Regions from separate parts of the Virgibacillus sp. L01 genome, predicted to be linked through region 1. Evidence: riboswitches for the same ligand, from Rfam matches in the RefSeq annotation. Region 1 holds a riboswitch; each other region holds the start of a gene.
The links. Region 1 has a riboswitch for S-adenosylmethionine ahead of ACTWQM_RS18600 (methionine ABC transporter ATP-binding protein). Riboswitches for the same ligand answer to the same signal wherever they lie in the genome.
Positions count from the first base shown of each region.

Region 2: it holds a riboswitch for S-adenosylmethionine, as region 1 does, so the genes downstream of both, ACTWQM_RS18130 (methionine biosynthesis PLP-dependent protein) here and ACTWQM_RS18600 (methionine ABC transporter ATP-binding protein) in region 1, are expected to answer to the same signal.
Region 3: it holds a riboswitch for S-adenosylmethionine, as region 1 does, so the genes downstream of both, metK (methionine adenosyltransferase) here and ACTWQM_RS18600 (methionine ABC transporter ATP-binding protein) in region 1, are expected to answer to the same signal.

Region 1 is NZ_JBQQCP010000013.1:67,166-77,930, reverse strand. Features, by position in the region: gene ACTWQM_RS18625 (VanZ family protein) at 1-327, opposite strand, end outside; gene ACTWQM_RS18620 (arsenate reductase family protein) at 630-986, shown strand; gene gcvH (glycine cleavage system protein GcvH) at 1,065-1,448, shown strand; gene ACTWQM_RS18610 (toprim domain-containing protein) at 1,972-2,325, shown strand; gene ACTWQM_RS18605 (thioredoxin family protein) at 2,336-2,650, shown strand; SAM riboswitch class I at 2,719-2,829, shown strand; gene ACTWQM_RS18600 (methionine ABC transporter ATP-binding protein) at 2,930-3,961, shown strand; gene ACTWQM_RS18595 (methionine ABC transporter permease) at 3,951-4,619, shown strand; gene ACTWQM_RS18590 (MetQ/NlpA family ABC transporter substrate-binding protein) at 4,634-5,464, shown strand; gene ACTWQM_RS18585 (hypothetical protein) at 5,677-5,847, shown strand; gene sufC (Fe-S cluster assembly ATPase SufC) at 6,262-7,047, shown strand; gene sufD (Fe-S cluster assembly protein SufD) at 7,064-8,374, shown strand; gene ACTWQM_RS18570 (cysteine desulfurase) at 8,374-9,594, shown strand; gene sufU (Fe-S cluster assembly sulfur transfer protein SufU) at 9,584-10,018, shown strand; gene ACTWQM_RS18560 (hypothetical protein) at 10,029-10,154, shown strand; gene sufB (Fe-S cluster assembly protein SufB) at 10,120-10,765, shown strand, end outside.
Region 2 is NZ_JBQQCP010000012.1:77,320-88,084, forward strand. Features, by position in the region: gene ACTWQM_RS18075 (DUF2975 domain-containing protein) at 121-603, shown strand; gene ACTWQM_RS18080 (helix-turn-helix domain-containing protein) at 614-835, shown strand; gene ACTWQM_RS18085 (GNAT family N-acetyltransferase) at 931-1,434, shown strand; gene ACTWQM_RS18090 (nucleotidyltransferase) at 1,475-2,332, shown strand; gene ACTWQM_RS18095 (hypothetical protein) at 2,800-3,111, shown strand; gene ACTWQM_RS18100 (isochorismatase family protein) at 3,127-3,684, shown strand; gene ACTWQM_RS18105 (DUF5316 domain-containing protein) at 3,706-3,999, shown strand; gene ACTWQM_RS18110 (hypothetical protein) at 4,068-4,331, shown strand; gene ACTWQM_RS18115 (DUF3231 family protein) at 4,336-5,334, opposite strand; gene ACTWQM_RS18120 (hypothetical protein) at 5,461-6,018, shown strand; gene metC (cystathionine beta-lyase) at 6,064-7,257, opposite strand; gene ACTWQM_RS18130 (methionine biosynthesis PLP-dependent protein) at 7,247-8,383, opposite strand; SAM riboswitch class I at 8,448-8,553, opposite strand; gene ACTWQM_RS18135 (RDD family protein) at 8,737-9,174, shown strand; gene ACTWQM_RS18140 (hypothetical protein) at 9,171-9,542, opposite strand; gene ACTWQM_RS18145 (HAD family hydrolase) at 9,641-10,420, shown strand.
Region 3 is NZ_JBQQCP010000018.1:11,572-22,336, forward strand. Features, by position in the region: gene ACTWQM_RS19675 (hydrolase) at 1-148, shown strand, start outside; gene ACTWQM_RS19680 (hypothetical protein) at 846-1,400, shown strand; gene ytkD (RNA deprotection pyrophosphohydrolase) at 1,416-1,904, shown strand; gene ACTWQM_RS19690 (ABC transporter permease) at 1,928-2,731, opposite strand; gene ACTWQM_RS19695 (ABC transporter ATP-binding protein) at 2,724-3,524, opposite strand; gene pckA (phosphoenolpyruvate carboxykinase (ATP)) at 3,873-5,465, opposite strand; SAM riboswitch class I at 5,683-5,789, shown strand; gene metK (methionine adenosyltransferase) at 5,969-7,168, shown strand; gene ACTWQM_RS19710 (RNA polymerase sigma factor) at 7,284-7,817, shown strand; gene ACTWQM_RS19715 (hypothetical protein) at 7,810-8,574, shown strand; gene asnB (asparagine synthase (glutamine-hydrolyzing)) at 8,701-10,617, shown strand; gene ACTWQM_RS19725 (gamma carbonic anhydrase) at 10,676-10,765, opposite strand, start outside.

The DNA of each region.
Region 1 (10,765 bases):
AAGATCATCAACATCAAAACTTCTTGAGAGAACCTTTAATAAAGATAGAATAAGCTGTGTTACTTCAATAGTAAAAGATGTTCCAATACCTATTAGAAACATCTTTGTGAAACTGATTTTTCTGTTTGTTAGTACAAGTAATATTCCCATTGGAACAAAAACAGCAGTATTCCCAACCAGATTAACAGAAGCGACAGATATTCCCCCTTGGGAGAATAAAAATAAATAATTTTCTATCGTGTTAAATGGAATGAGGTTTATGCCTACCCAATCACTTCGAGTAGCATCTGTAGAAGGGAACACTGTAAGATAAAGCAAACTTTCCATATAAATAATCCACAAACTGTAAATGAATTCGTGGTATAGGGAAATTTTTCGATTCGTTTTTTTAGAGACTATGAACCTTATAAAAATGAAAATGACCAGGGATAGGAGAATAAAGGATACCGGTAAAGCGTTTATATAATGCATCGAACATTCCCCCTATCAACTAATGCTAGTATTATAGCATATGATTAAATGCTATAAAGTTTTTTTAGGAAATCATTGAAAGTTCATAATTTCATCGACCAGGCTTTACTTTATTTGCTATAATTATAATAACATCTGAAATGGTAAGGAGGGGTGAAATGACATTAACGTTTTACTGGTATCCAAATTGCGGAACCTGTAAGAAGGCGAAAAAATGGTTAGAAGATAATGAAATCGATTATACTAGCATACATATTGTGAACGACCCACCATCAAAAGAAGAACTTCTAAACATGATTTCAAATAGTGGTTTACCTGCTAAAAAATTTTTCAATACCAGTGGGAAGAAATATCGTGAATTAAATATTAAGGATCAAATCAAGGATGCGAGTCTTGATGAAATGGCTGAAATTTTGGCATCTGATGGTATGCTAATGAAGCGACCAATTACAACCGATGGAAAAAAGGTCACTGTTGGATTTAAGGAAGAATCCTTCAATGAAAATTGGCTTTAATAAAAGTAAAAATGCTAGAATAAAGTGTAAATACCTAGTATAGTAATATATATTTAATTAATTAACGGAGGGATTTAAATGAGCTTACCAAAAGACTTATTATATTCAGAAGAACACGAATGGATAAAAAAAGAAGGCGATAAAGTACGTATTGGTATTACAGAATTTGCTCAATCTGAATTAGGCGATATCGTATTTGTTGAACTCCCTGAAGCAGGAGAAGAGGTTGAAGCAGATGAGCCATTCGGCAGCGTTGAATCTGTAAAAACGGTTTCCGAATTATATGCCCCAATTAGCGGAAAAGTTGTTGAAATCAACGAAGAATTAGAGGATAGCCCTGAATATGTTAATGAATCACCATATGAAAAAGCATGGATGGTTGTATTGGAGCCATCTGACGATTCAGAGCTAAATAATCTACTATCTGCTGAACAATATCAGGAAATAATTGAGGAAGATTAATCCTGTTAATAAGACTGACTGTACACTGTAATCTGGTAAAGTCGGTCTTTTTTTTAGTTGTTTTCAAAAGGATCTTTAACTATTCCAACTGCCTGGTTAGAGGCTATACTGAATACTACGAATCGATCACCCCTAGTCTGTGTAGCATTCTATATCAATCGTCAATTGCAACAGTCATTTAATTAAATAACCTTTTTTCATTTTCATACTTAATAATATAGTTTGGGCATAAACTACCTATACGAGTCAATTTGATTTAGTCATTATTTATCGATTAATGTTACGAACTAATGTGTTATCGTTCGTAAATTCATAGCAGTCTTTGAATGGAACTTAAAACGTCTACCTGCATATGAAATAACAGGGCTGGCATATTTACAAGTAATTTGGAATTACTGCTTTATTTTGAGTAATGAAGGACTCTATACAGAGATTCAACTAATTATTGGATGTGAATTGAAATAAGTAGTAAAATTAATGATTAATGCATTCAGAGAATTAAATGTAAGGAGTGCATGTAATGATGACAAATGAAGTAGAAAAAGTTATCATTGTTGAGGGACTAACTGATAAAAAACAGGTCAAACGGGTGATAACAGATAATGTTGAAGTGATTTGTACGAATGGGACACTCGGTGTTGAACGATTTGATGAGCTGTTGGAAACGTATGATTTGGATAATAGGGATGTTTATATTTTAGTTGATGAGGATAGTTCAGGGATAAAACTGCGCAAACAGTTAACGCGTGAGCTACCACATGCTGAGCACATTTATGTGAGCAGCGAGTATCGTGAAGTGGCAACAACTCCCGAAAACATACTTGCAACTGCCTTGATAGGCAAGCGAATCGAGGTTAATCCCATATTCTTGATTTAGGGTGGTAGTATTGCAACAGATTAATGAGGAACAATTAGGACAAGAGCATTATTTATTATATATTTATACACCATTTTGTGGGACATGTGCATTGGCAAAATCGATGCTGGATAAGATTGAATCGGTTCATAAACAGGATATTTTTCATAGCATGAATGCCTCGCTGCACCCGGAGTTTATGCAGGATAATGAAATTGAAAGTGTACCATGCTTATTAATAAAGGATGGTAACGAGATCAAAGAAAAAATCTACGCATTTAAATCAATTGCCAATATATATAGCTACCTAACGGACTACGAACCATCTTTATTTTCAGATGAATAATTTTATTGACACATGCTAATATGCGTGCTATTATCTAGATTATCGAATTTCAATTAAATAGTTTATATCTCTTATCTTGAGCGGTGGAGGGGCTGGCCCTATGAAACCGCGGCAACCTCAAATGTTTTTTATTTGAAAGGTGCCAACTCCTGCAAAGCAACTGCTTTGACAGATAAGGGAACGTAAAGACTACATATATTACGTCTTTCTGTTCTCTTACAGAAAGGCGTTTTTCTTATTTAGTAGGGCATAATAGTGGATGACAAAGGAGGAATACTTGTGATTTCAATAGAGGGTTTAAGTAAAGTCTTTAAATCAAATAAAAGCAACATTACAGCAGTGGAAGATTTAACCCTTGATATAAACGAAGGAGAAATTTTTGGTGTCATTGGGTATAGTGGTGCTGGAAAAAGCACATTTGTAAGATTATTAAATCGGCTTGAAGAACCAACAGGTGGGAAAATAGTAATTGATCAGCAGGAAGTGACTGCATTAAATTCAAAACAGCTTCGGTTAGCACGTCAGGAAATAGGCATGATTTTTCAACATTTTAATCTATTGTGGTCACGGACCGTTAAAGATAATATTGCATTTCCATTGGAGATTGCAGGCGTGTCAAAAAAAGAGCGTGATGAACGTGTTCAGGAGTTAATTGAATTGGTCGGCCTTACAGGAAGAGAAAGTGCTTATCCTTCTCAGTTAAGTGGCGGTCAGAAACAGCGTGTTGGTATAGCGAGGTCACTAGCGAATAATCCTAAAGTATTACTGTGTGATGAAGCAACATCAGCACTCGATCCGGAAACAACCAATGCGATATTGGATTTGTTAGTGGATATCAATCAAAAGCTTGGTTTAACGGTTATTCTGATCACCCATGAAATGCATGTGATTCGCAAAATATGTAATCAGGTTGCAGTAATGGAAGAAGGTAAGATCGTTGAGCAAGGTGATGTGCTGGATGTATTTTTACAGCCGAAGAAATCTGTTACGAAGAAATTTGTTGAACAGGTGATGGGTACGAACGAAGAAGATGATGGTGTAGCCCATTTAATTGATACCTATGACAGTGGTAAAATTATCCGTCTCCATTTTGTTGGTGAAACAACAAACCAGGCATTAATTAGTCAAGTCGCCAAAAGATTTGCAATTGATATCAACATATTGCAGGGAAAAATCACTCAAACGCAACGTGGTGCTTATGGAACACTATTTGTACAGGTTGATGGCGAGTTGAGTGAAATTGATAAAGGAATAAACTTTATAACAAATGAGACCTCAGTGGAAGTGGAGGTGGTTCGCGATGCTAACTAATCTTTTCCCAAATTTGAATATGGAGGATTTATGGGTTGCTACTTACGAAACCTTTTACATGACCATCCTTTCATTATTTGGAACGTTTATCTTAGGTATACTGTTGGGATTACTGCTTTACCTGACAATGAGAGGGGGGATTTGGCAAAATAAATTTCTGAATTTAATTGTGGCATCAATCGTAAACGTATTCCGAGCGATTCCATTTATTATTTTAATATTACTTTTGTTCCCCTTTACTGACTTTTTGATTGGGACTATACGGGGGCCGAATGCAGCTTTACCAGCGTTGATCATTGGTGCTGCGCCATTCTACGGAAGACTTGTAGAGATTGCACTGAAGGAAGTCGATAAAGGCGTAGTCGAAGCAGCGAAATCAATGGGCGCAAAGACACGTACAATTATTTTTCGTGTGTTATTACCAGAGTCAATGCCCGCACTTGTCTCAGGGCTTACTGTAACTGCTATTGCCTTAATTGGCTATACGGCAATGGCAGGAGTTATAGGCGCTGGTGGTCTTGGGAATTATGCATACTTTTTTGGTTTCCAGCGGCGAATGTTTGATGTTGTGTTTATTTGTACTATATTTATCGTAATTATTGTATTTATTTTTCAATTCATTGGAGACTTTATTACTAACAAATTAGATAAAAGATAAGGGAGAGAATTTAAATGAAAAAGATTTTGGCATTTGTATCTATATTTTTTGTATTAGTATTAGCAGCTTGTGGCGGGAGTAATTCCGGTTCAGGGGGAGATAATGTTATTAAAGTTGGCGCATCCAGTACTCCACACGCACAGATCTTGGAGAAAGCTAAACCTATTCTTGAGGAAAAAGGAATCACTTTAAAAATTGAAGAGTACACTGACTATGTTTTACCAAATGAAGACCTTTCAAATGGAGAAATTGATGCGAACTACTTCCAGCACATTCCTTACTTAAACAAGCAAATTGCAGATATTGGCTATGATTTTACACATATTGGTGGAATTCATATTGAACCATTCGGAATATACTCCAAAACAATTGAAAGCGTTGATGAAGTACCTGAAGGAACCGAAGTGCTTATGAGCCGTTCTGTCGCTGATCATGGACGAGTACTTTCCTTGTTGGAAAAAGAAGGGCTTATTAAACTCTCTGAAAAAGTGGACAAGGTAGAAGCTACTACAGAAGATATTGTCGAGAACCCAAAAAACTTAAAGTTTTCCTATGATTATGATGCAGCATTCTTACCAGAGCTGTATGATTCAGAAGAAAACACATTAGTGGCTATAAATACAAATTACGCAATTGGAGCAGACCTAAATCCATTAGAGGATGCATTAATTCTGGAAGGTGAAGAATCTCCATATGTAAATGTTATAGCGGTAAAGAAAGAAAATAAAGACAATGAAGCATTAAATACATTGGTTGACGTATTGCATACGGAAAAAATTCAGAGCTATATAAAAGAAGAATTTGAAGGTGCAGTAGTTCCGGTTAACGGAGCACCGAGTAAGTAACTAATTTAGCGAATTTCAAGGAATTAATAGTATATGGAAGGTATTCGATCTATATTTAAAGGTAAACCTGCTATCCATTTTCAACACTTCCATACTTTATTCATTAAGATTATATACGTTTAAATGCACTTTGTAGCGGTTATCGTCCTTGTGGTATTCTTAATATTGTAATCAATTCGAAAGGATGGTTCACTATTTTTAGTGGGATTAAGATGAGTTATACTCCGGAGATGGAGAAGGGAATGCAGCAAACACATAAGATGTGCTACGCTGAGTATGAAAGAAAATTAGAAAACCGCATTGCAGTTGAAAAGCGACGACAGAAAGAGTATGAACAATGTAAACACATGGTAGCTGAAATTGATAGTCACATTCATAATTAATAAATAATCATGGTGCTGGTACCCTGGGATGGGTACCAGCGTTTTTGTTTGCAGTGAAGTCTTACTGTAGAAGTAAGTGTACTAAGCCTATACGGGAGTTTGTGGAAGTAATAATGTAGAAAAGTCCTGATAACGATAAAGCATTTTTTTAACCGTCAGTAGGACAATACCAGAAATAAGTTAATGGTATGCAGAAAGTACATTCTCAGTTATTGCATATAATATAAAGAAAATTTATGATTTTTCTCAAAAAAAAACGTTCCTATAATCAGTTAACATCTACGTTGGCTTATTCATGTGAATGAGTTGATAATAAATTCGAAATGCTTTAAGATTATAATGAGAATAAATTGAGAATGGATGTAATATCCATTTGAAAAAATAAGCACAATAATAGTAATTGGAGGTATCGACATGGCAGGATCAACGCTAGAAATTAAAAATCTTCATGTTTCAATTGAAGGTAACGAGATATTAAAAGGTGTAAACCTTACGATAAAGGGTGGCGAGTTCCACGCAGTAATGGGACCAAATGGTACTGGAAAATCAACACTTGCATCAGCAATTATGGGTCACCCGAAATTTGAAATCACTGAAGGAAGTGTACATCTTGACGGTGAGGACGTATTGGAAATGGAAGTGGATGAGCGCGCACGTGCAGGGCTATTTCTTGGAATGCAATATCCTAGTGAAATCAGTGGTGTAACAACATCTGATTTTCTTCGTTCATCTATAAATGCTCGCCGTGAAGAAGGCGATGAAATTTCTCTAATGAAATTCATTAAGGAAATGGATAATGCCTTAGACCATCTAGAAATCGACAAAAACATGGCACAGCGCTATTTAAATGAAGGATTCTCAGGTGGGGAGAAGAAACGTAATGAGATTCTTCAGCTAATGCTTATTAAGCCTGAAATTGCGATTTTAGACGAAATTGATTCAGGATTGGATATTGATGCATTAAAAGTAGTGTCCAAAGGAATTAATAAACTACGTGACGATAATTTTGGTTGCTTGATCATTACACACTATCAGCGTTTACTTAATTATATTACACCAGACCAAGTGCATGTTATGATGCAAGGCCGTGTTGTTAAATCGGGTGGGCCTGAATTAGCAAAGCGTCTTGAGGCGGAAGGTTATGACTGGATTAAAGAAGAACTTGGTATTGAAGACGTATCAATTGAGCAAAAAGCGTAAAGTTAGGAGGGGTTATATGACTGTTGAAACAAAGTTACCATACGACAAAGATTATATCAGCCAGTTTTCACAAAATAATAATGAACCAGAATGGATGAAATCATTACGTCTTCAAGCTTTGGAACAAGCTGATAATCTTGAGATGCCTAAGCCTGATAAAACGAAGATAGGCAGATGGAATTTCAGTAAATTTAAACATGAGGCAGCTCAAGGTGAGAAGATTTCATCATTAGGTGATCTACCAGTGGATATACAGGACTTTATTGATAAAGAAAATACACAGAAAAACCTGGTCATACAGCGCAATCACACGGTTGCATATGCTTCCCTCAATGAAGAACTGAAAAATAAGGGTGTTATATTTACTGATATCTTTACGGCGCTACGTGAGCATGAAGACTTGGTTAAACGTTATTATATGAAGGATGCAGTTTCTGTTGATGAGCATCGTCTAACTGCACTTCACGCAGCATTGATGAACGGCGGCGTATTTGTATATGTTCCTAAAAATGTACAGCTGGAAGAACCATTACAGGTGATTTTTTGGCAGGAAGACCCTGAAGCAGCAATGTTTAATCATGTATTGGTTGTTGCTGATGATAATAGTTCATTAACATATGTTGAGAATTATGTATCACAAAATAAAGAAGAAGAAACAGTAGCAAACATTGTTACGGAAGTTGTTGCGCATAACAATGCACAAATTTCATTTGGTGCGGTTGACAATTTTGCTGCTGGAACAACTTCGTATATTAATCGCCGAGGTGTTGCTTATCGCGATGCCAAAATTGATTGGGCACTGGGTCAAATGAATGATGGGAATACTGTTTCAGAAAATGTTACACACTTAGTTGGTGACAATTCTGAATCAAATGCGAAAACTGTGTCAGTTGGTCGTGGAAAACAAACACAGAATTTCACAGCAAAAATTGTCCACTTTGGCAAGCAGTCAGAAGGACATATTTTACAGCACGGTGTTATGAAAGATAGTGCAACATCTATATTTAATGGTATTGGGAAAATTGAACATGGTGCATCAAAATCAAATGCTGAACAGGAATCACGCGTCTTAATGCTAAGTGAAAAAGCACGCGGGGATGCTAACCCAATTCTTCTTATTGATGAAGATGATGTAACAGCAGGTCACGCAGCCTCTGTTGGCCGTGTTGATCCACTTCAATTGTATTATTTGATGAGCCGCGGGATTACACAAAAAGAGGCAGAACGTTTAATCATTCATGGTTTCCTAGCGCCAGTTGTTAATCAACTGCCAATTGCTTCAGTTAAGGAACAGTTAACGCAAGTAATTGAAAGGAAGGTATACTAATGGATGTAAACGCCATACGGCAGCAATTCCCGATATTAAATCAGGAAGTGAATGGCCATCCTTTAGTATATTTAGATTCATCTGCAACATCACAAAAACCATTGCAAGTAATAGAAGCCGTCGATGCATATTATCGACAGGATAACTCAAATGTGCATCGCGGTGTTCATACACTGGGTACTCGGGCTACTGACAAATATGAAGGTGCTCGTGAAAAGGTACGACGCTTTATTAATGCGAATAGTACTGCAGAAGTTATTTTTACACGTGGTACAACGACATCAATCAACACAGTTGCCTATAGCTATGCGCGTGCCAATTTGAAAGCTGGAGACGAAATTGTAATCACTCCAATGGAACACCACAGTAATATTATACCGTGGCAGCAAGCAGCTAAAGCTACAGGTGCAACATTAAAATATATACCATTACAGGCTAATGGGACGTTTACATTGGACGATGTACGTGAGACAATAACAGATAATACAAAAGTAGTTGCTGTTACACATGTATCCAATGTACTTGGAACAGTTAACCCAGTTAAGGAAGTTGCACAAATTGCTCATCAAAATGGTGCAGTTATTGTAATCGACGGTGCTCAGGGTGCACCACATATGAAGATTGACGTAAAAGAAATGGATTGTGACTTTTACGCATTCTCAGGTCATAAAATGTGTGGACCAACTGGTATTGGGGTATTGTATGGTAAGAAAGAACTTCTTGAAGAAATGGAGCCAGTGGAATTCGGTGGAGAAATGATAGATTTTGTTAATCTCTACGATTCAACATGGAAAGAATTGCCTTGGAAGTTTGAAGGTGGTACGCCTATTATAGCTGGTGCAATCGGGTTAGGTGCAGCAATCGACTTTTTGAATGATGTTGGGTTAGAAAATATTACAGCACATGAACAAAAGTTAGCTGATTATGCACTCGAAAACTTACGAAAAATTGATGGAATTTCCATATATGGCCCTGAAAAACGTGCAGCATTAGTTACATTCAACTTAGATGATGTTCATCCACATGATACTGCCACAGTTCTTGATTCAGAAGGTGTAGCTGTTCGTGCGGGACATCATTGTGCACAGCCGCTAATGAAATGGCTTGATGTAGTAGCCACAGCACGTGCAAGTTTTTATTTATACAATACAGAAGAAGATATTGATCGCTTAGTCGATGGACTTTTGAAAACAAAGGAGTATTTTGGTGATGTCTTTTAACAACCTTGATACATTATATAGACAGGTAATCATGGATCACTATAAGAATCCAAGAAACAGGGGCGCAGTTGAAGGTGACGCGCTAACTGTTGATATGAATAACCCAACATGTGGTGATCGGATTCAGCTTCAATTACAAGTAGAAAATGGAGTTGTTCAGGATGCCAAGTTTGATGGTGAAGGTTGTTCAATCAGTATGTCATCTGCATCCATGATGACACAAGCTGTTAAAGGAAAAAAACTTGATGACGCATTGAAAATGTCGAAAGCTTTTTCACAAATGATGCTTGGTGAAGAGATGGATGATTTAGGTGACACAGATTTTGGTGATATCGAAGCATTACAAGGTGTTTCCAAATTTCCAGCACGAATCAAATGTGCAACCCTTGCTTGGAAGGCTATGGAAAAAGGTGTTCAAGAATAGTAGGTAGCTAATGGATGATGGAGATAATGCCGATTATTACGCAAATGTCGTATCAGTATCGGTACTAGTACGTCCCAAAACACCTAAAGGAGGTTTTTTACATGGCAAAACAAATGCCAGAAATGGAAGAGTATAAATATGGCTTTCATGATAAAGACGTTTCGGTTTTCCGCTCTGGAAAAGGACTTACGCAAGAGGTAGTTGAAGAAATCTCAAGAATGAAAGATGAACCTCAATGGATGCTGGATTATCGTCTGAAGGCATTGAATCAGTTCTATAAGATGCCAATGCCGCAATGGGGTGGAGATCTTTCTGAATTGAATTTTGATGAGATTATCTACTACGTTAAGCCATCCGAAAAAACGGAAAAATCATGGGATGAGGTACCTGATGAGATTAAACAAACGTTTGATAAGTTAGGTATTCCAGAAGCAGAACAAAAGTATCTAGCTGGTGTATCCGCACAGTATGAATCTGAAGTAGTATACCACAGCTTAAAACAGGATTTGTCAGATATGGGTATCGTATTTAAGGATACGGATACTGCACTCAAGGAAAATGAAGATCTTTTCAGACAATATTTCGGAAAAGTTATTCCGGCTTCAGACAATAAATTTTCTGCCTTAAACTCAGCTGTATGGTCTGGCGGATCATTCATTTATGTTCCAAAGGGCGTGCAAACAACAACACCACTACAAGCATATTTTCGCATAAATTCGGAAAATATGGGACAGTTCGAACGTACAC
Region 2 (10,765 bases), on a different contig from region 1:
TTTGAAGTTGAAGTAGTACATTACGATAATAATATATTAATAAATGTTAACTATTTATTGAAAATCAATAAATAATGTATTAAAATTAATTTACTACTAATTTTAAATGAGGTGCTTTTTATGAAACGAGGATCAACACTCTTTTTAAGAATAGCTGTTTTTTTAATAGGAACTCCAGTTCTTGCTGTGTGTATATTTGGATTATCCAGATTTAACCCAGACTCCCCATATTGGCAGCCTACAGAGCTGGCAAATTTACAATATCCAATATTAATTGGAATGTATGCAGCAATGATACCGTTTTTCATTGCTTTATTTCAGACTTTAAAACTCTTAAGCTATATTGACAGGAACGAAGCTTTCTCGGAATTATCTGTTAGGGCTTTAAAGACTATAAAATACTGTGCGATCATAATTATTGTTTTGTATGTTGTAGAGATGCCATTCTTATATCTTCTTACAAAGGCTGACGACGCACCAGGGATAATAATCGGAATGGTCGTTATTTTTGCTTCAATGGTGATCGCAGTTTTTGCTGCTGTGCTCCAAAGACTTTTGCAAACAGCTATTAATCTAAAATCAGAAAATGATTTAACGGTCTGAGGTGAATAACATGGGAATAATAATCAACATTGATGTGATGCTGGCTAAAAGGAAAATGAGTGTAACAGAGCTTTCAGAGAGGGTTGGAATAACAATGGCAAACCTTTCTATTTTGAAAAATGGAAAAGCAAAAGCAATCAGACTTTCAACTTTAGAGGCTATTTGTAAGGCTTTAGATTGTCAGCCTGGAGACATTTTAGAATACAAAAGTGACGAAGATGTTCAAGGATAATTGACTAAATTTCTTCAAAAAGAATTAGGTCTTTTTATTTGAAAGAAAAAAGCAGGATTGAAGAAAAATTTTAGCAACGGAAAGGGGTGTTGAATTTGCCAATCGCTTCAGAAAGACTGTTATTTCGTCCATATAATGATAATGATTTTAAATTTCTTATGTCTTTATTGTCAGACCCCGAAGTAATGAGGTTTATTGGAGATGGAGAAACAAAGGATACAGATAGTGGAAAGGATTTTCTGGATTGGATATACAGTACATATGAATTTGGCGAAAATATGGGTTTATTGGTTTTAGTTGATAAGGAAGACAGATCTTTAGTTGGACACGCAGGTTTAGTGCCACAAACGATTGAAGGTAATAAGGAAATAGAAATTGGTTACTGGATATCTCGTAAGCATTGGGGAAAAGGGTATGCAACCGAATCAGCTAAGACACTTTTGGAATATGGAATTAAACTACTTGATAGACAAAGGTATATTGCATTGATTCAGCCTGATAATGTGGTTTCTATAAAAATCGCCAAAAAGATAGGAATGGAATTAGATAAAAACATTGTATTAGGCGAACAAGATGTACAAGTATATTCCACTGTATAATCTAAGGAGCAGTAAACTGATAAGGGGAAGGAGAGATAAGTTGACTAATATTAAAAACATTGGACGCTTGTGCCCAGTCGATAAGAATGGTTATATATTAAATGATGCAAGTTTTGAGAAGATTATACCTGATTTTAAAGGGCTGATTGAGGAAGTGACAGAATACTACCAAGTTCATTTGGGGTCAGATGTACATAGTATATATATAAGAGGTTCCGTTCCTCGTGGGTTGGGGATAAGTGGTGTTTCGGACTTAGATACAATAGCAGTTACGAATAAATCTGTTAATGAAATAGATTTAAGATGGGTCGACAGGGCTGAAAAAAAACTAAACAAAAATTTCAGTTGTGTAAATGGGGTTGAATTTAGTTTCTATCACATTGACGACATATTAGAAACGACTACGTTTGCTATCATTCCTTTTATGATTAAGACCCATAGTGTATGTGTATATGGGGAAGATCTTAGTGCTCATTTACCTAATTATAAAGCGGATAAAACACTTGGTAACGAACATCTTGTTAACTTAAAGAACCAAATTGAACAAGCAAAAGAAGATCTTGATGGGAATGACGATCTTGAAGATATATTAGATTGTTGCGTCTGGATTATGAAAATCATAGTTAGGGCAGGACTTGCACTTGTAATAGTGAAAGAAAATCAATATACAAGAGACTTATTCTCAGCATATAAGTTATTTTCTGAATATTACCCAGAGAAGGAATCCGAAATGAAACAAGCACTACACTATGCTATTAACCCGGTAGGAAATGTATATAAATTAATTGTTTTTTTAGATGATATGGGAAATTGGATGATAAGTGAATCAGAACAATGGTTGCAGGTTCATAACCCTAAAAAGGTGAATAAAATGGAGTTAACTTTTAGAAAAACCTAAAAGGGATAAAGGAAGAGGATGTTGAAAATATAAGGGGGATTAATTATATTGGTTTGCTTAAAGTTGGCAGCCTCGTGCTTGGATTAATTGCTTAGTTACTTCCAGCTATTAATCTCATGCGATATAATAAAGGTGACCATAGGAATTGGGTTGTTCTCTCGGTGATGAGCATCAGTGCTTGTGCTATTTCCCTATGTTTCCAGATTTTCTATACTAATCATTTAGTAAAAATTGAGGATGGGTCTGCTCTTATGGAAACAATAGGTGCTTGGCGTTCGTCTCAGCAGTTCTTCTTGTCGTGACCATAGTATTACATGCCATTACTCTTTTCGTATATCGTGATAGAACAGCAGAGTAGGATGTCAAAATTGTATAGATTGGTCTGTTCTATTTTTAAAGAAGATTCTGTATAGTTGGAACCTTTTTCCCTTGCCCTTCGTAGGAAATAAGAGAAGGAGGGGGTATGTGTGAAGAAGGTTATTGTTTTTTCATTTTTGTCTTCTATCGTTATCGGATTAATTATATGGGCTGCTAGTGTAATCATTTCTTTTTCATATAGTGAATGGAGTTTTTTAATTGGTCTGGGGATAACGATTATAATTTACTTTTTTAACAGTAGTGGAGGGGCATTATCAAAAGCAGCAACTTTTGAAGCAAGTGAGTCAAGCTGGAAAATTCAAAAAAGCGAAGAGATGAAAATAGACGTGGGTGTCGTATTTTATGGTTCGCTTCTATATACTGTTTTTAGTTTAGTCTTGATGGTTATTAAGTATTTTTAGAAAGGATGAGTTTTTTTGAAGCAAGCTTTACTGGTAATTGATGCTCAACAGGATTTGATGGAAGGCAGTAGTGTGGAACAGGAAGTTTTTGATAAGGAGAAAGTCGTTAATAACATTAATGCTGTTATTGAAAAGGCCATAGCGAAGGGTGTTTCCGTTGTTTTTATAAGAGACTTAGATGTTTCAAATGGAGAAGGTCCTGGATTTCAAATACATAAAAATATTAAAGTGCCATCCGCTGCTGATGTATTTGATAAAGCCGCTACAAATTCATTTTACGGCACACCATTACTCAACCATTTAAATGAGAATAACGTAGAGCATCTTGTAATAATGGGATGTAAGACGGAACATTGTATCGATACGGCTGTCAGGACAGCGACGTTCAATCATTTTGACGTTACTTTAGTTGGAGATGGACATTCTACCTCTGACTCCGATAACTTAACTGCACAACAGATAATCCTTCATCACAATGAAACGCTTCATGGTCATGATAATGTAGACAATTTCTCAATTGTTAGAAATACAGAAGAGGATTTATTTAACCCTACTCACGATAAATACCGGTAATGAAAAAAGGGGGAGATTAGGTTGTTGAAAAATCTGGGTATTGGTTTAATTTTTACCATTATTGCTCTGATGATTGGCGTTTTCACTGGTGACTGGAACTTATTTTTTAAACTTATAGTTGCAGCAGCAGTTATTCCTTTAGTATTATCAGGTTTGTTAACAGGAGCTTTTGTTGATGGTGACAGAAATAGAGCTAATTATCATACCGAGACCAAAAAAGACAGAAAGGACAAAAACAAATGGGTTACAAAGTTACTAATAATTGGTGTCCCTAACTTTAGCTTATTAATCATTTTAATTATACTTGGTTTCTAGTCGACTACTGTAAGTTCGGCAAATTTTTTACAAGGAATAACGTGTCGGGGTACATATGGAGGCGGACTATGGTTAAGTCTGTGAAAGGGCAATTTATCATATCACTATTAGTTGCAATTGGTTTTTTGATGAATTCGTTCTCTTATATTAAGTTTACTGGTGAAGCAGAATTTATGTTTAATCGGAAACTTTTTTACTTCGTTATGATTATCTCGGTCTTTAGTGCAGGTTTATTGACACAGAAGTATATCCAAACAAAAAGGAAGGATAATAATAGTCCATGCCAGGGAAGTGGGACATACAATGATGCCAGCAAAAATGGAGATGGTTAGTAGCCTATTTTTTCATAAGATTATTTCGGTCTAAAGTTTGCGGTGGTCTCTCTAACCATCCATTTCCAATCATTAATTTTGTTCCTTCTAATGCAAATTTGGAAAGATGGGAAACAAATTTCATATAATTTGCTGCCAAATCACTTCTGGCACTTGCACCTAAAGATGTACCAACCAAGGAAATGGAAAATTCATTTAAAGTTGATATAATGAACATCATAAGTTTGTCTGAAAAAGGTGAGGTAGTAGAATTAGTAATCGAATCATCTGACGTCATGGGAGCAGCAATCTCAGCATGTTCCAGAAATTCTTTAAGATCATCAATAAATTTATCCGTGTCATTTATACTTTCTCGTAAGTGTTTTCTTACCTTATCACTTTCTGCAACTTGTGAAAAACCCATAATAAGGGCTTTATATATTTGGCTTGATTCAATATTGTTTGCTATGTGTGCTACTTCAATTGCTAAGAGTGGCCGTTTAGTAAAGGAAAATGTCCCACCGACAAAACTTTCATCCTGTACATACGTAACTTTCTGTGGATAGTGGATTATTGGAGAACGAACTAAAGCTCCTTTTTCTTTCAACAGATTGTTGGTTTGGTTATATAATTCTTCAGCTTCATTTATAATTGTTTGATAAATTGTCTTTATATCCTCTCGATATGCAGTCCCTAAACACAAGCTATTTGCTATAAGTCCATTTCGCGACATACATTCCAGGTAACGAGTATAAAAAACATCTGTGAAGAGTCGGGGCGCTTTGTAAATGTCTTTATCTGTAAATCCTTGAGGAATAGCTATTTCTTCTTTATTAAAAATTTCTTCAATTTTTGGTAAATGGGATGCAGATAACTCTTTAGCAAAATCTAACGTATTTTTAATTTCCTCATCTTGTACATTTTCTAAAAAATGATCAAACACACAAATACACATACTGTCATGCATATAGGAAGTCCATAAATTTGCAACTTCACCAGCTGTTAATTTTGTATCGTGTTCCACTGTTAAGTCCTCCAATTTTTATATTTAATACTAGTATTGATTAAACGACGTTTTTATATTAATTACAAAAAATGTAAAACGCATAAAAAGTGTCGTTATCTTATTGCAGGTTGAGGAGAGAATTCCATGAGTGAGTACCGGATTGTTTCACCAGTTTGTCCGAAGTGCGAATCAAAATGTACATATGACTTCAGCCAGGAATATAAGCATTTGGATCCTGCGCCATTACAGCCTGTCACTATTGGTAATGCTAAATATCATTGCAAGGATTGCGGTTATGAATGGAAGAAATACAGAGGACGAAAAATTTATGAGCTGATTCAGGTTATTGATATACAGAGTGGTGGGTATATGGATTATGGTTCTGTTCAGAGGATGAGGATTGACCTGAAGCATAGGCGTGTTCGGAAAGCACTTTTAATCGGTGAGTTTAACGAATTTGATCAGATAGCCACTATGAGTGAGGAATGTATTGATTGGCTGCTAGCTGAATTATATAAATGCGATTTTGTTAACTGGGCGGAGGAGTATAACCATGATGGTGTTTTGGACGGTTCCTATTGGCGGTTAACTATCGAATATGATACACACTGTGAAATTAAAATAGGAAGCAATCATTATCCAAAGAAGTGGGCGAAGTTTTGTAAAGTTGTTTCAAAGGTAAGTGGGGAGGATTTTTATTAAATAGGCGCAATTCTTTTGAAAAAGAATTACGCCTAGTGTTAATTTTTATCCGACAACATGTGGATTCTTTACTTGTTGCGACGCAGTTTGTAATGCATGATCCAGGTCTGCGATTAGATCATCGACATGTTCAAGTCCGACTGAAAATCGGAATAATCCATCGGTGATCCCTCGTTTTTCTCTTTCTTGCTTTGGCATTGCAGCATGAGACATTGTTGCTGGATATGACAGAATGGTTTCTACTGCTCCAAGACTCACGGCGAATACTGGCAGGCGAATTTGTTCGACAAATGTTTTCGCTACAACTGAATCTTCTATTTCGAACGACAGGACTGCTCCTGAACCATTAGATTGGCTGTTATGGAGGTCATGCCCAGGATGATTCGGTAATCCGGGATAAAATACGTTATTAATTAATGGATGATTTGTTAAATAGGCAGCTATTTTCAGTGCTGATTCAGATGATTGCTTAAGACGGGATCCTAACGTTTTAATGCCTTGTATTAACAAATAGGAATCCTGTGCGCCTAGTATGGAGCCAAAGGAATTTTGAATAAAGGCCAACCTTTCTCCAAGCTCTTCTGTGTTTGTAACAGCTAGACCTGCAATAATATCGCTGTGGCCAGACAAAAATTTAGTCGCACTATGGAGCACAATATCCACACCAAGATTAATCGGCTTCTGGTAAAGTGGTGTCATGAAAGTGTTGTCGAGAAAAGTCAGGCAGTCATTCGCTTTGGCAATTTTTACGATGCCTTTAATGTCAGTAATGTTTAAACATGGATTTGACGGTGTTTCGATATAGATGACTTTTGTATTCGGTTTAATTGCATCGTTAACCTCAGTCAGGTTTGTCATATCTACGAATGTGTGATCAATTTTAAATTTGGTAAGTACTTCGGTTACAAATCTGTAAGTACCACCGTACACATCCGTTGAAATTAGAACATGGTCACCAGCGGAAAGCAGCATAAAGGCTGACGATATGGCAGACATTCCAGAAGCAAATGCTAAGCCGCGGGCACCTTCCTCTAATTGGGCTATTTTTTCTTCCAACGCTTGCCTTGTCGGATTTCCTGAACGGCTATAATCAAATGGTCCAAACGCATCAAAGGATTCCTGGTGATAGGTTGATGACAGATAAATCGGCACATTGACTGCACCTGTTCTCTGTTCAACGTCCAAATTTGATGGAGCATGAATTAGTTCTGTTTCTAATTGATTCTTGTTATTGCTCATTTTCCCATTCCCCCTTTTCCAAGATTGAAAATACGTTCTTCAAATCGGTAATTAGATCCTCCGCTTGTTCAATGCCAACAGAAAATCGTAATAAACGATTATCGATCCCACGGAGTGTTCGTTCTTCTTCTGGTATCTCTGCATGGGTCTGTGTTGCTGGATACGTAATAAAACTTTCAACTCCTCCAAGGCTTTCTGCAAAAGTAACCAATTCAATGTTTTCTAAGAAAGGTTCTACCCAATCTGTCTTCTTAAGGCGGAATGAAAGCATGCCGCCTTTACCTGGATACAGTACATCCGTAACCCCTGGTTCATTTGCTAAATAATCTGCTATTTTCCGTGTGTTCTCATCGTGCTGCTTCATCCTTAGAGCAAGTGTTTTGAGGCCTCTAATAATAAGCCATGAATCAAAAGGAGACAGGACTGCACCTGAAGCATTATGGATAGTTGCAAGCTTATCGCAAATTGCCTCTCCTTTTGCAACGACTAGGCCGGCGAGAACATCATTGTGTCCGCCAATAAATTTAGTAGCACTATGAACGACGATATCGGCACCAAGTTCAAGCGGCTGCTGGAAATAAGGAGTCAGAAATGTATTGTCAACAATGAGTAACAAATCATGCTTCTGTGCAAGTGCTGCATATTCTTTAATATCGATTTCCTGCATAAGCGGGTTTGTTGGTGTTTCAATAAGTAATGCTCTCGTTTTTGGTGTAATTAATTTCTCTGTCACGTCAACATCCGCAAACTCCGAATAGGTTGTCTTTATATCGTAGACATCATCGTAATGCTGAAGTAAACGGTATGTACCACCATAAATATCTTCTGGAACAATAACTTCATCACCGGAACGGAAAAGAGAAAGAACTAACTGAATAGCTGCCATTCCAGAACTGCAGGCATATCCGCTATCCCCGGCCTCCAGCTTTGCAATTCCTTCTTCCAGGATAACCCGCGTCGGATTCTTCGTACGCGTGTAGTCGTATCCAGTGGATTTGCCAATTCCTTCATGCTGGTATGCTGTTGATAAATAGATTGGCGGGTTCACTGCACCTGTTGTTTTATCACTATTATTGCCTAGTTGTGCTAAGTTGGTTTCGATACTTTTATTTGCCACAGTAATCATCCTCTTCATAAAAAAATTAGGGACCCTCCAGATAAGAAGAAGGTCCCTAATAACGCAAACAATCTTCTCATCTTCAGGTAACTTGTTACCTTTTGGATTTAGCACCGGGCCAATTATGGCGGGTTGCTGAGACATCACAGGGCCAATCCCTCCGTCTCTCTAGATAAGAAATATATGATTTTATTTGAAATACTTGATTTTTCTTACTTTAATACAAACGATTGGATAATGCAATAGGTAATTACAGAAATAACGAAAAAACTACAATTTAGCTCGGATTTGTAGTCTAATTTTTAATGAAAATGCTTGTCTTATGGTACGATAGTTATATAAATTACCTATGGGGGATGGTTATGGAAAAGTACAAGCCAGCTGGATTCTGGGTGAGATTCCTGGCAAACGCAATTGATGGTATTTTGACATATATTATAGGGGCAATTATAGCCATTATAATTAATGACGAACGTTTTTTCAGTTCACCAGGTAATGAGGCAAATACTTGGTATTCATCGCCATCCGAAGACATATCAAATCTAATTTATGTCGTTGTTTTTGTTATAATTTTCACTGCAAGTAAGTATAAAGGATCTCCAGGGAAATTAGCATGCAGGATTCAAGTACTTAATGTGGAGATGACCCAAATTAGCATGCTGAAATCAATTGGAAGATTTTTTGCGTATTTTCTCTCCGCGCTTCCACTTGGTATTGGCTTTCTAATGGCAGGATGGAATGAAGAAAAGAAAGCACTGCATGATATAGTTTGCAGTACGAGAGTTGTTTATCGAATCTAACGCCAGCGTAGTGCAATCCGCAGTTTACAGCAATCTGTGTCAGCAACTTGTGATATAAATTCCAGCCGCAAGCCATCAGGATTGTAATGAATATCGACGTCTGACGTAATGCCTGTAGAGTGAATTAATTGCTCAACCTTGGCAGTATTTGAGGTTTGAGCAGCATTCATTAGTTTTGCATCAAATTCCTGTGATTCTGCTAGTTTATTAAGAACAATGCTCGCGTCATCCATAAGTTTTTTTGTTTCATTTGCTGATTTATATAATAGGTTGGCGTCAACAGGTGGATATTGCTGGCGATCTGGCCAGTAAGTGGCGTTAGGATAATATGGTACATAATAATAACCTGGATAATTGACGTAATACATAAAAAATATCCCTCCTTGTGAAATACATCCATTTAATTATATGCAGAAGAACGTGTTTGTGGGAATGAGCGGGGGTTTGTGGAAAGGATGCTGGATAAATGACTAAAGCAATTTTGTTTGATCTTGATGATACCCTGCTTTGGGACAAAAAAAGCGTAAAAGAGGCATTTAAGGCTACTTGTGAATTGGCAAAGCAAACATATGACATTGACCCTGTTAAGCTAGAAGCGAAAGTTCGTGAAAATGCACGAGAATTATATGCATCCTATGATACATATGCATTTACACAAATGATTGGAATAAATCCGTTTGAAGGACTATGGGGTGATTTTCGGGATGAAGGGGATTCTTTTCACAAGTTGAAAGAAATTGTTCCTGAATATCGGAAAAAAGCCTGGACGAGAGGACTTCATGATTTAGGAGTTGATGATTCAGATTTGGGTTATCAGCTAGCAGAAACTTTTCCCGTGATGCGCAAGGAAAATGCGTTTGTATATGAGGATAGTTTTGCAGTACTTGATCAGCTAAAGGGTGAATACCAACTGCTGCTGTTAACAAACGGATCTCCTGAATTACAACAGACCAAACTTGATATCACGCCACAGCTCATGACCTATTTTGAGCATATAGTTATTTCTGGGGCTTTTGGAAGAGGAAAACCAGATCCGGCCATCTTTGGGCATGCGCTTGAGCTTCTTGCTGTGCAAAAGGATGAGGTTTTAATGGTTGGGGATAATTTAAGCACAGATATCCTTGGGGCAGAGCGTGCTGGAATAGACTCTGTCTGGGTTAACCGTCATCGGAAAGAACCTAGTGACGTTATACCGACATACGAAATCGGAGCATTGAAAGAGCTATTGCAATTGTTGAAACGGTGAATTAAGGGTGATGAAGTACAAACTGGAGGATTAAACGGTTATGTCGAATAGATTCCTGGACCAGTTTTATACAATTGATCCGGATTCAGGTGACTAAATAATTGAAATTAATCTAGAGAATTATGATGATATTTTTAATACGTGGGATTCCTCTGTTTATAACATTAGGGACCTTGATTCGAGTTTAAAGTCTTTTTTAGCAGTTAAGAGAGCATAAATACTTTCTTACTGCATAAGTGCAACTACGGCACTCGCCATTAAGGCTTGACGAATACCAAGTTTTCTAAGAAGAATGCTCTCACGATATCAAATCACAAAAAAATATAAAACTGAGATTTAACATGC
Region 3 (10,765 bases), on a different contig from region 1:
CCCAATTGTGCCATATCATAATGATAGTTCAAACGATGATTATGACATAGGCATAACAGAAGCTTTTCAGATGATCTATGACTTAGGTGATGAGACAACAAAAAAACATATAGACAGCATGGGTGTTCTTTCAGACGGACACACGTGATTTGGTGAACGAGGCTGGAACAAAAGTGTTTTAGTCAAATTAAAATCCGAACTATGATTCAAAATTCTTGAAATAGAATTCGAATTAGTTCGGATTTATTTTGTTGCTGATTAGATATAAAGCGCGAACTGACTATGGGAGTCCTATTGGAAGTATTTAGTGAGGCTTCCTAACCACGCAGCTCTGGAATATACTCGCTTTCCGTGGGCTCACCACGAGCCTCCTCGCTCGAAAAGAACGCTCCCTGTGGGGTCTCTTAGGATCGCTGTCCTACAGGAGTCTCGCATATTCCAGCTGCTAGTTTAGTAATATTACTCTTTATCCATCACAATGTATATTTAGTTATTTTATCAAGTTATAATGAGCAAATCCTAGCGCATGAAATAGTAGACTCCTGGGGGGGAGGATAGGCCTAGATGAGACATCTGAGTGCGTCAGCACGAAGAGGGCTCAACAGCCGTCCCCGGAAAGCGAAGTGTATTTCCGAAGCGGTTTTACTGCACCCAACCAGTTCGCAGTTTATATCAACTATGCATCAGGTCCGGCCATTGAATGAACGTACTTAACACCTATCTGCTGTTATTCGTATTTACAGTGAAAGGTTTTAGCTCTTTTATAACAAAAAGTTTATATGTCCTGGATAAAAGGAATAGTATATCAGAAGGGCTTCTATATAAATGCGAAGGGAGCGATAAATATGTATAAAAACTTACATCGCAGGTATTTAAAAAGGATTATCAGTTGTATTATTATTTTGCCATTATTTTTTATGATTCAAACAACTGAAGTTAAAACTGCATCGGCAGCAGTTGAATCTAGTAATAACCATGAAAATTCCAAGGTAAGTGACATAAAAAAGGAAAGTCCTGAAAAAGAGCTTACTCATGACCAGATTGTTTCCCTTACAAACCAGTTTATGCAAACACTTGTACAGGATATTGACAGTAATAACAAAGTAGTCAATTATAACACGAAGAACGAGTTGCTGGAGGAGTTTGAAAAAGTAACGACTAAAGATGTGGCGACTAAATATGTTGATTATTATTATCAAAATAAGACAAGTGGATTATATATAAAACCAACTGAGACACCTCCATGGTTTAATGAAAAAAATGACTATGATATGATACAAAGGGAAGATAACGTAGTTAAAGTTATACAGGAGAATAAATCTGATTTATATGGGTCATATACGGTGGAAATTGAATTCACTTATAATGATAAATGGAAGATAACAGATATCAACTATTAATGTTACTAATCGAATATGAAAGCAGTTGAAATAATGTATACATTCAAAGATTATTACCATAATGAAGTAAAGCTATCATTTGATGACCATCCTTTTTCAAAAAAACCCAAACATGTATGGGTAATTTGTAAATTCAGAAATGATTGGCTACTAACCAGACATAAGGATCGTGGATTAGAATTTCCAGGAGGGAAAGTAGAAAAGGGTGAAACCGCACAGGAAGCAGCTGTTCGGGAGGTCATGGAAGAAACCGGTGGAACTATTGATTCGATAAGGTACATTGGCCAATATTATGTTGCAGGTAAAGGCGGTAACATTATTAAAAATGTCTACTTTGCTGAAATCAAAGAACTAATTCCTCAAGAGACTTATTATGAAACAGAAGGACCTGTTATGTTAAAAGAGGTTCCAGAGAATGTCAGGCAGAATAAAATGTATAGTTTTATTATGAAGGATGGCGTATTATCTTATTGTATGGAGTTTATAAAAAGAGAGAAAAACTAAAAATCGCCCATTACAGGCGATTTTTAGTTTGTATTTTTAATAAGCCATCTTTCTATACACTCTGCAATTTTGTACATGATAACAGCACAAAGGGCAATTACTACCAGAATGGATATAACGAGTGGGAAGTCAAACTCTTGAAAACCACTAATGATTAAATAGCCTAATCCTTCTTTTGAAATCAGGAATTCTCCAACGATAACTCCTACCCATGATAAGCCTACATTAACTTTAACAATTGATAACATTGCAGGTAAGGCTGCCGGGAATATGGCTTCTCTGAAGATTTGTTTTCTATTAGCACCAAAGCTTTTTAACACTCTTTCATAATTTGGGTCAACCTCACGGTATGCAGTATATATAACCAGGGTGGTAATTGCTGCAGAAATGATTGCTCCGATAGCTATTACAGATACATAGCTAGGGCCTATTGCAACGATAATGATGGGGGCAAAAGCAACCTTAGGTATTGCATATAAAACAGCTAAGAATGGCTTCATTATTTTGGAAAGCCGCAATGATGACCATAAAACAACAGCAAATATAATCCCCACGATGGTTCCTATTAATAAGCCCAAAACTGTTTCAATCAATGTAATTTGTAAGTGGGAAATTATTGTTCCATCTGAAAACTTTTTTAATAATATGCTAAATATTTCAGAAGGAAAACTAAATATCATTGGGTTTATCCATTCCATTCTGCTAGCTATTTCCCAAAGAGCGATAAAGGAGACTAGTATAATTAATTGCCACAAAATGATGATTTTTCTTTCATGGTTTACTTGGTTTTTATAATCCTTAAATAGTTGCTTATCTGAATCAAACATCATTTTGGTAGCCTACTATCGTTGTTTCCAGCATGTTTGGTTCTAACTCTTCCCAGATTTTTTCGAATAGTAGCAGGTATTTCGGATGTCTTCGTACCGAAAAGGGTGCTTCATTTCGTAATTCCAAAGGGACTTCAAAGGTTTTTCCGGTTGATCTGGTATTAGCGTCCAACAGGATTATACGGTCACTCATAGCAATAGCTTCACTAATGTTATGGGTTACCAGTATTGTTGTTTTGTTGTAATTTTTAAGTAATCGTAACATTAATTCTTCTAGCATTAGCTTAGTTTGGTAGTCGAGTGCAGTAAATGGTTCATCTATTAATAGAATTTTTGGATCAGTTATTAGTGATCGAATAAAGGCAACATGCTGACGCATTCCGGCTGACAAGGAACTTGGGTATACATGCATTACATTTGTTAATCCGGCTTCTTTCAATAGATTTATTGCTTTTTCTTTTATTGCTGTTGTTTGATTTTTACCGACCTTGGGTCCAATAAGAACGTTATCTATAATTGTTTTCCAAGGAAATAAATAATCCTGTTGCAGCATATAGCCAATTGCCGGTTCTGATTTATTGATTGGCTGCTGTTGAAGTAACACATCTCCGGTGGTTTGTTTAATAATTCCCGCTATTATAGAAAGGATCGTTGACTTTCCACAGTTACTGGGTCCTAAAAGGGTAATAATTTCGCCTTCTTTTACGGAAAAAGATATATTGTCGAGGGTTTTTGTATAATTATTTTTTGAAAAATAATGGTGTGAAACGCGATCTAAGGTAAGAAATGTCATGGGCTTCCCTCCTTAGTTTGAATGGTGAACATATAGATTTAACTATTCAATAGCTGATTTTCCAATAAGTTTGCAAATATATGAAACATACATAAGTTTTATTAATACAAATATTAGGTTGTATATTGTCATCATAGCCTATGTCATTTAATAAAATTGTGTGAATGCCTATGTAATTATGAGGTTATATAAATTTGTATATCGTTAAAGGGGTTCTTACGTTAGCGTACTTTACTATCTTAACTGCCAAAAAATACCGCCCTCGAAAAATCGAGAACGGCTGTCAGCATGTGCTGCCAAAAATTTTCCTTCATATATTAAAATCCTTTTGGGATGAGGAAACCATAGTTATACAGATCGGTATAAAGGACCTGCTTCCTTAATTTCGTTACTTGCTAACTTAAATTTCTTAAAGTTTTCATGAAATTTCATTGCAAGTGATTTTGCTTCCAGATCATACGCAGATTTATCTTCCCACGTATTCTTTGGTACAAGTACTTCATCAGGTACACCAGGTACATGCATTGGAATTGTAAGGCCAAAAACATTATCGTGGGTAGTTTCAACAGTATTGAGTTCTCCTTCTAACGCTGCGTGTATCATTGCCCTTGTGTATGACAGTTTCATACGTTTTCCAATTCCATAGGAACCACCAGTCCAACCAGTGTTAACCAAAAATACATTAGAGTTATATTGGTCTATTTTATCGCCAAGCATTTTTGCATATGTTGATGGTGCTAATGGCAGAAATGGTGAGCCAAAACATGCTGAGAAAGTTGCTTGTGGCTCTGTTACGCCTCTTTCTGTACCAGCCAGTTTGCTCGTGTACCCACTTAAAAAGTGATACATTGCCTGTTCTTTCGTTAATTTGCTGATTGGTGGCAATGTTCCGGATGCATCAGCTGTTAGAAAAATTATTGTGTTAGGATGACCAGCAATACTTGGTGAAGTAATATTATCAATATTTTCAAGTGGATAGGCTGCTCGTGTGTTTTCAGTTAATGATGTGTCATCATAATCAGGTAACCGTGAATCTTCTTCAAGAATTACATTTTCAAGTACTGAACCAAATCGAATAGCATTGTAAATTTGTGGTTCTTTATCCTGAGACAGATTGATACATTTTGCGTAGCAGCCACCTTCAATGTTAAAAACACCATTTGGACTCCATCCATGTTCATCATCGCCAATTAAACGGCGGTATGGATCAGCAGATAATGTTGTTTTACCAGTTCCGGATAGACCGAAGAACAATGCAACATCACCTTCCTGGCCAACATTCGCTGAGCAATGCATGGATAAAATGTCGCGTTGTGGCAATAGGTAATTCATTATCGAAAAAATGGATTTCTTGATTTCACCAGCATACTCGGTACCACCAATTAAAATGATTCGTTTTTTAAACGATATCAGGATAAACGTTTCAGAATTTGTCCCATCCACCTCTGGATCTGCTTTGTATGTAGGAGCAGACACAACAGTGAATTCGGATTGATGGGTCTTTAATTCTTCATCTGTCGGCGTAATGAATAATTGGCGAGCAAATAAATTATGCCATGCATATTCGTTTATAACCTCGATGGGCAAGCGGTACTTTTCATCAGCACCAGCATATCCTTTAAATTGAAATAGCTCTTCCTTGTTCTTTAAATAGGTGATAACTTTCTCGTAAAGTCTTTCGAATGACGCTTCATCTATTGCTTGATTCACCAAACCCCAATCGATAAATTCTTCACAAATATCGTCACGTACAATGAATTTGTCTTTGGGAGAACGGCCAGTATATTCACCAGTAGTCGCACAAACCGCTCCTGTTGCGGTTAGCATACCTTCTTTACGTGATAAAATCTTTTCAACTAAATTAGGTACAGCAAGGTTTTTTTGTAAATTATTATGCGAAAGTAAATCTTTTAAAAATAGTGATTGTTCCACCGTTTTCATTTGTAATACCTACCTTTTTGATGGATTTGTATGGAAAGGCGATAACGTTCAATTATCTAATTATCTAAATCTAATCATTAGTATAACACATTAATCAAAATAGTCCATACTAATAATGTGATTATTTATATGAATTTTTAGTGGCAATCGTGTATGTGACTAGCAAATAGTTGACATCGCAAGGCTATTTCGATACGATAATTGTCGAACGGACACTCTCTTATTCAGAGTTGGTGGAGGGACAGACCCTGTGAAGCCCGGCAACCGTCACATTAGTGAAAAGGTGCTAATCTGGTGCAAGGATGTATCCTTGAACAATAAGAGCGAAAGGCCACAATTCCTTTCCTCATGAATGCAGGGAAGGTTTTTTGTTTGCAGTTTGGAAAGTTTAAATTTTTTCGTACTGTATAAGCCGGGTTTTCTAATTAAAACATATTTTAATAATGGACATATACTGAAAAGATAGAGTTCCGTACCATAAGTTTAGGGGAGGATTTAGCCAAATGGCTTCGAATCGTCGGTTATTTACATCTGAATCTGTAACGGAAGGACACCCTGATAAAATTTGTGATCAGATATCAGATGCAATTTTAGATGAAATTTTATCAAGTGATCCAAATGCCAGGGTAGCATGTGAAACAACTGTGACAACAGGGTTAGTATTAGTGTCAGGAGAGATTACTACTTCTACATATGTAGATATTCCTGCTATTGTACGTCAAACAATTAAAGATATCGGATATACAAGGGCAAAATTTGGCTTTGATGCTGATACATGTGCAGTACTTACAGCGATTGACGAACAATCTGCTGATATTGCTGGTGGAGTGGACAATGCTTTAGAATCTCGTCAAGGTAAAATGAGTGATGAGGAAATCGCCTCAATTGGAGCGGGTGATCAAGGGCTTATGTTTGGCTTTGCCTGTAATGAAACAGAGGAATTAATGCCTTTAGCAATTTCGCTGGCACATAAATTGGCAAAGCGGTTAGCATATGCGCGTAAAGAGAACATATTGGATTACTTGCGTCCCGATGGTAAAACACAGGTAACTGTTGAATATGACGAACATGATAATCCTGTAAAGGTGGATACCATTGTTATTTCAACGCAACATCATCAGGATATAGCTTCAGAACAAATAGAGAAAGACTTGATCGAACATGTGATTCGTCCCGTTGTACCAGCGAATCTGCTGGATGAATCAACAAAGTATTTCATTAACCCGACAGGTCGCTTTGTTATTGGTGGCCCACAAGGGGATGCAGGCTTGACAGGTCGTAAAATAATTGTTGACACATATGGCGGCTATGCGCGCCATGGCGGAGGTGCGTTCAGCGGGAAGGACTCCACTAAGGTAGATCGTTCCGGCGCATACGCAGCTCGTTATGTAGCCAAGAATATTGTAGCAGCGGATCTTGCAAAAACGTGTGAAGTTCAAATAGCCTATGCAATTGGAGTTGCTGAACCGGTTTCCATTGCAATCGATACTTTTGGAACTGGTGTTGTGAGTGAAGAAGCTTTGGTTACAGCGGTTCGCAAGTTATTTGATTTGCGTCCAGCCGGTATTATTCGAATGCTCGACTTACAACGTCCAATATTCAGGAATACTGCAGCATACGGGCATTTTGGCAGAACAGATATCCTTTTCCCTTGGGAGAAAACAGATAAAGTAGAAGAATTGCAAGCATTAGTTAAAAAATAATAGGTGAAAGTAGAAAGGTATTGCTCATGCAATATCTTTTTTTATTTGGCGAAAACTTTTAATTGATTTTACTCGTATATATAGTAGGAACGTTTTGAAGGGAGTGTGTAAGTCATTGAATGAGAACGAGTCCAAACTTATTAAGAAAATAAAGAAAGGTGATCAGCAAGCCTTTAAGCGTTTATATGAAAAACACGTAGACTATGCACTTCGAACAGCCTACTCGATTACGAAAAACAGAAGCGATGCCTCGGACATTGTTCAAGAGACATTTATTAAAATCTACCGTAATATTGAATCTTTTGATGTGAAGCGACCATTTAAACCGTGGTTTTATCAAATATTATTAAATGAAAGCAGGAGTTATATATCGAAAAGGTCTAAACAGGCAATCAATATTGAATCGGATCGGTTACTCGACCAGTTACACCGTAATGCCGAGAACAAGCGGCAATATGATGAGTTGGAGCTGGGGCTGGATGAACTAGATGATAAGGATCGTACAATCCTGACATTAAAGTATTTAAATGGCTTTACCGAGAAGGAAATTGCCAAGATGCTAGACGCAAATGTTAATACGATAAAGTCAAGGCTTTATAAAGGAAGAAAACGGTTAAAAGTTGCGATGGGAGGGATGAAGGATGAATGAAAAAGAGTTGGATAAAAAAATAGAAGATAAACTTACAAAAAATACAAACACGGCTCCGGAATTAAAGAGTGAGACATGGAATAAAATTAACAAGGAACTATTTCCTTCTCACGACTCCCGTAAAAAGAAAGGTAAGAAAGCTATTATCTCCGGACTAACTGCTGCTGCTATCGTTGCAATTGCTGTTTTCGGCATGACAGATCCAGGTCAGGCAATGATACAAAATCTGAAGGATATGTTTGTTGAGGAGAAGGAGCAGGAGATTGAAATTGAAGGGCATAAGGAAGATACCGACGTACAGCTGGAAGCAAACGAAGAGCTCCGGTATGTCATCTATATTGATGATTCACGCTATAAGATGGTTGAAGGAGATAGCAGTGATCGCATTGTTCCCGAGCAGGAACTGGCAGACAGGTATCCGGAAGTTTCGATGGAGATTGTGCGTAAGGACGCAACCACCGAAGAGATGGTCGAATCCATTAAGAACGCTTTGGCGGACAACAAAATGGAATTGAGACAAGAAGAACAAGTTAATGCCCCTATTAATGGTGTCGTGATCAGAGGGATTGGTCCCGGATATACGAATGAGTCCGGAAAAACAGGACAGCAATGGGACACACCAGTACTAAAATATTATATAACAGAAACAGAAAATGACCAGGTGTTTGTTATTAAACAAAGCTATTTCTTAGAGGCAGCTGAAGGTCATGGTGCAAGATTTGATTACATGCTAAAAAGCTTTGAGATCGTTAACTAAACCCAATTTTGTCTAATAAATTTTGAAATGGAAATACTTTTAATAACTATAAATAAAAAAAGTAAACACATCTCAAATTCAGCAAAGACTATCATAATAAATTTTTACAAGAAAGAGGGATAAACAATGTGTGGCTTTATAGGTATTCTACGTAATAATCCTGGCAAACCAAATGAAGTATATAAAAATCTATTTAGGGATCAGAATAATAGTATGTCTCATAGAGGCCCTGATGATGAAGGTTATTTTCACGATGACTTTGTTTCTTTTGGATTTCGAAGGTTAAGTATAATTGATATAGAATATGGGGCGCAGCCTTTGAGCTATGATGATAAAAAATTGTGGCTTGTTTTTAACGGTGAGATATACAATTACTTGGAATTAAGGAACGACTTACAGGCTGAGGGATATAAATTTACAACAGAGTCTGATACGGAAGTGATAGCTGCATTATTTTCGAAACATAAGGAAGATGCATTTCAGTTCCTCAGGGGCATGTTCTCCATATTGATTTGGGACAAAGAGCAGGAAACTTTTTACGGTGCCCGCGATCCATTTGGTATTAAGCCGCTATTTTACCATGAGATAGGGGAGGGAATCGTATTTGCCTCTGAGAAGAAGAGTATTACGTTATTAATGGAAAATGAAGAAGTCAATAATGAGGCATTACAGCACTACCTAAGTTTCCAATTTGCACCTGAACCAATGACGATGACAGCTGGGATTAATAAAGTTGAACCTGGTCATTACTTTGTTAAAAGCCCTGGTAAACCAATTGCTTTCAAACGATATTGGTACGTTACATTTAATCCGGTCCTAATGGAAAGAAAGGACTGGATAAAACGAATTCAGGATGTCATGTATGACTCTGTCAGTAAGCATTTGCGTAGTGATGTTCCTGTTGGTTCATTTTTATCCGGTGGTATCGATTCGACGATTATCGTAGCAATGGCAAAAAAAATCAATCCAAACATTAAAACGTTCTCTGTTGGTTTTGAACGTGAAGGTTATTCGGAGATTGATGTGGCAAAAGAAACAGCGGACAAATTAAACGTTGAAAATATATCTTATATTATTTCACCAGAAGAGTATGTTGAAAAACTGCCGAAAATTATGTGGCATATGGATGACCCACTAGCAGATCCATCTTGTGTACCGCTATACTTTTTGGCTCGTGAAGCTAGCAAACATGTTACCGTTACGTTGTCAGGAGAAGGTGCAGATGAGCTATTTGGCGGATATAATATTTATCGGGAGCCAGAATCATTAAAAATGTTTAATTCTATTCCAGCACCAGCTAAAAGTCTATTGGCACGAGTAGCAGAAGTTCTGCCTGAAGGTGTACGTGGAAAGAGCTTTCTGGAACGTGGAACCACGCCACTATGCGAACGATACATTGGAAATGCGAAAATGTTTGAGGATAAAGAAAAAGACCAGATTCTAAAAGTGTATAATGGAAATACATGTTATCAACAGATTACAGGAAAGTTGTATGACCGTGTGCGAGATTTTCCACTTGTGGATCAAATGCAATATGTGGATATTCATACATGGATGCGTGGTGACATTTTATTAAAAGCAGATAAAATGACGATGGCCAACTCTTTGGAACTACGTGTACCATTCCTTGATAAGGAAGTTTTCAAGGTAGCAAGTGAGTTACCTGTTGCTATGAAAATTGCAAATGGTACTACGAAAAACATTTTACGTGAGGCTTTCCGAGGTATTGTTCCTGACCATGTAATTGATCGTAAAAAGCTTGGATTTCCGGTTCCGATACGGCATTGGCTGAAAGATGAGCTTAATGACTGGGCCAGAAATTTAATACAGGAGAGTCAAACTGATCATTTACTGAATAAGTCCTATATTGTCAATTTGCTTAACGCCCATTGTCAGGACAAAGGTGATTACAGCAGAAAAATATGGACAGTTCTTATGTTCATGCTTTGGCATCAAATTAATATCGAAAATAAGTTTGATATCAATGAGTTGAGTAAACCAGATCAAGCTTTTGAATTACTTTCAAAAGAATCGATAGTCTAAAAAGGAAACAGGCGCATGGTTAAGTATACCTATACCGCCTGTTTTTACTTATTGGCTACTATTTTTCCAAGTCCAGGTTTGTATTATGTTTGTAGTATTGCCCTTTTTCAACATACGAATTTCTTACTCGTTCCATTTCATCATAGTC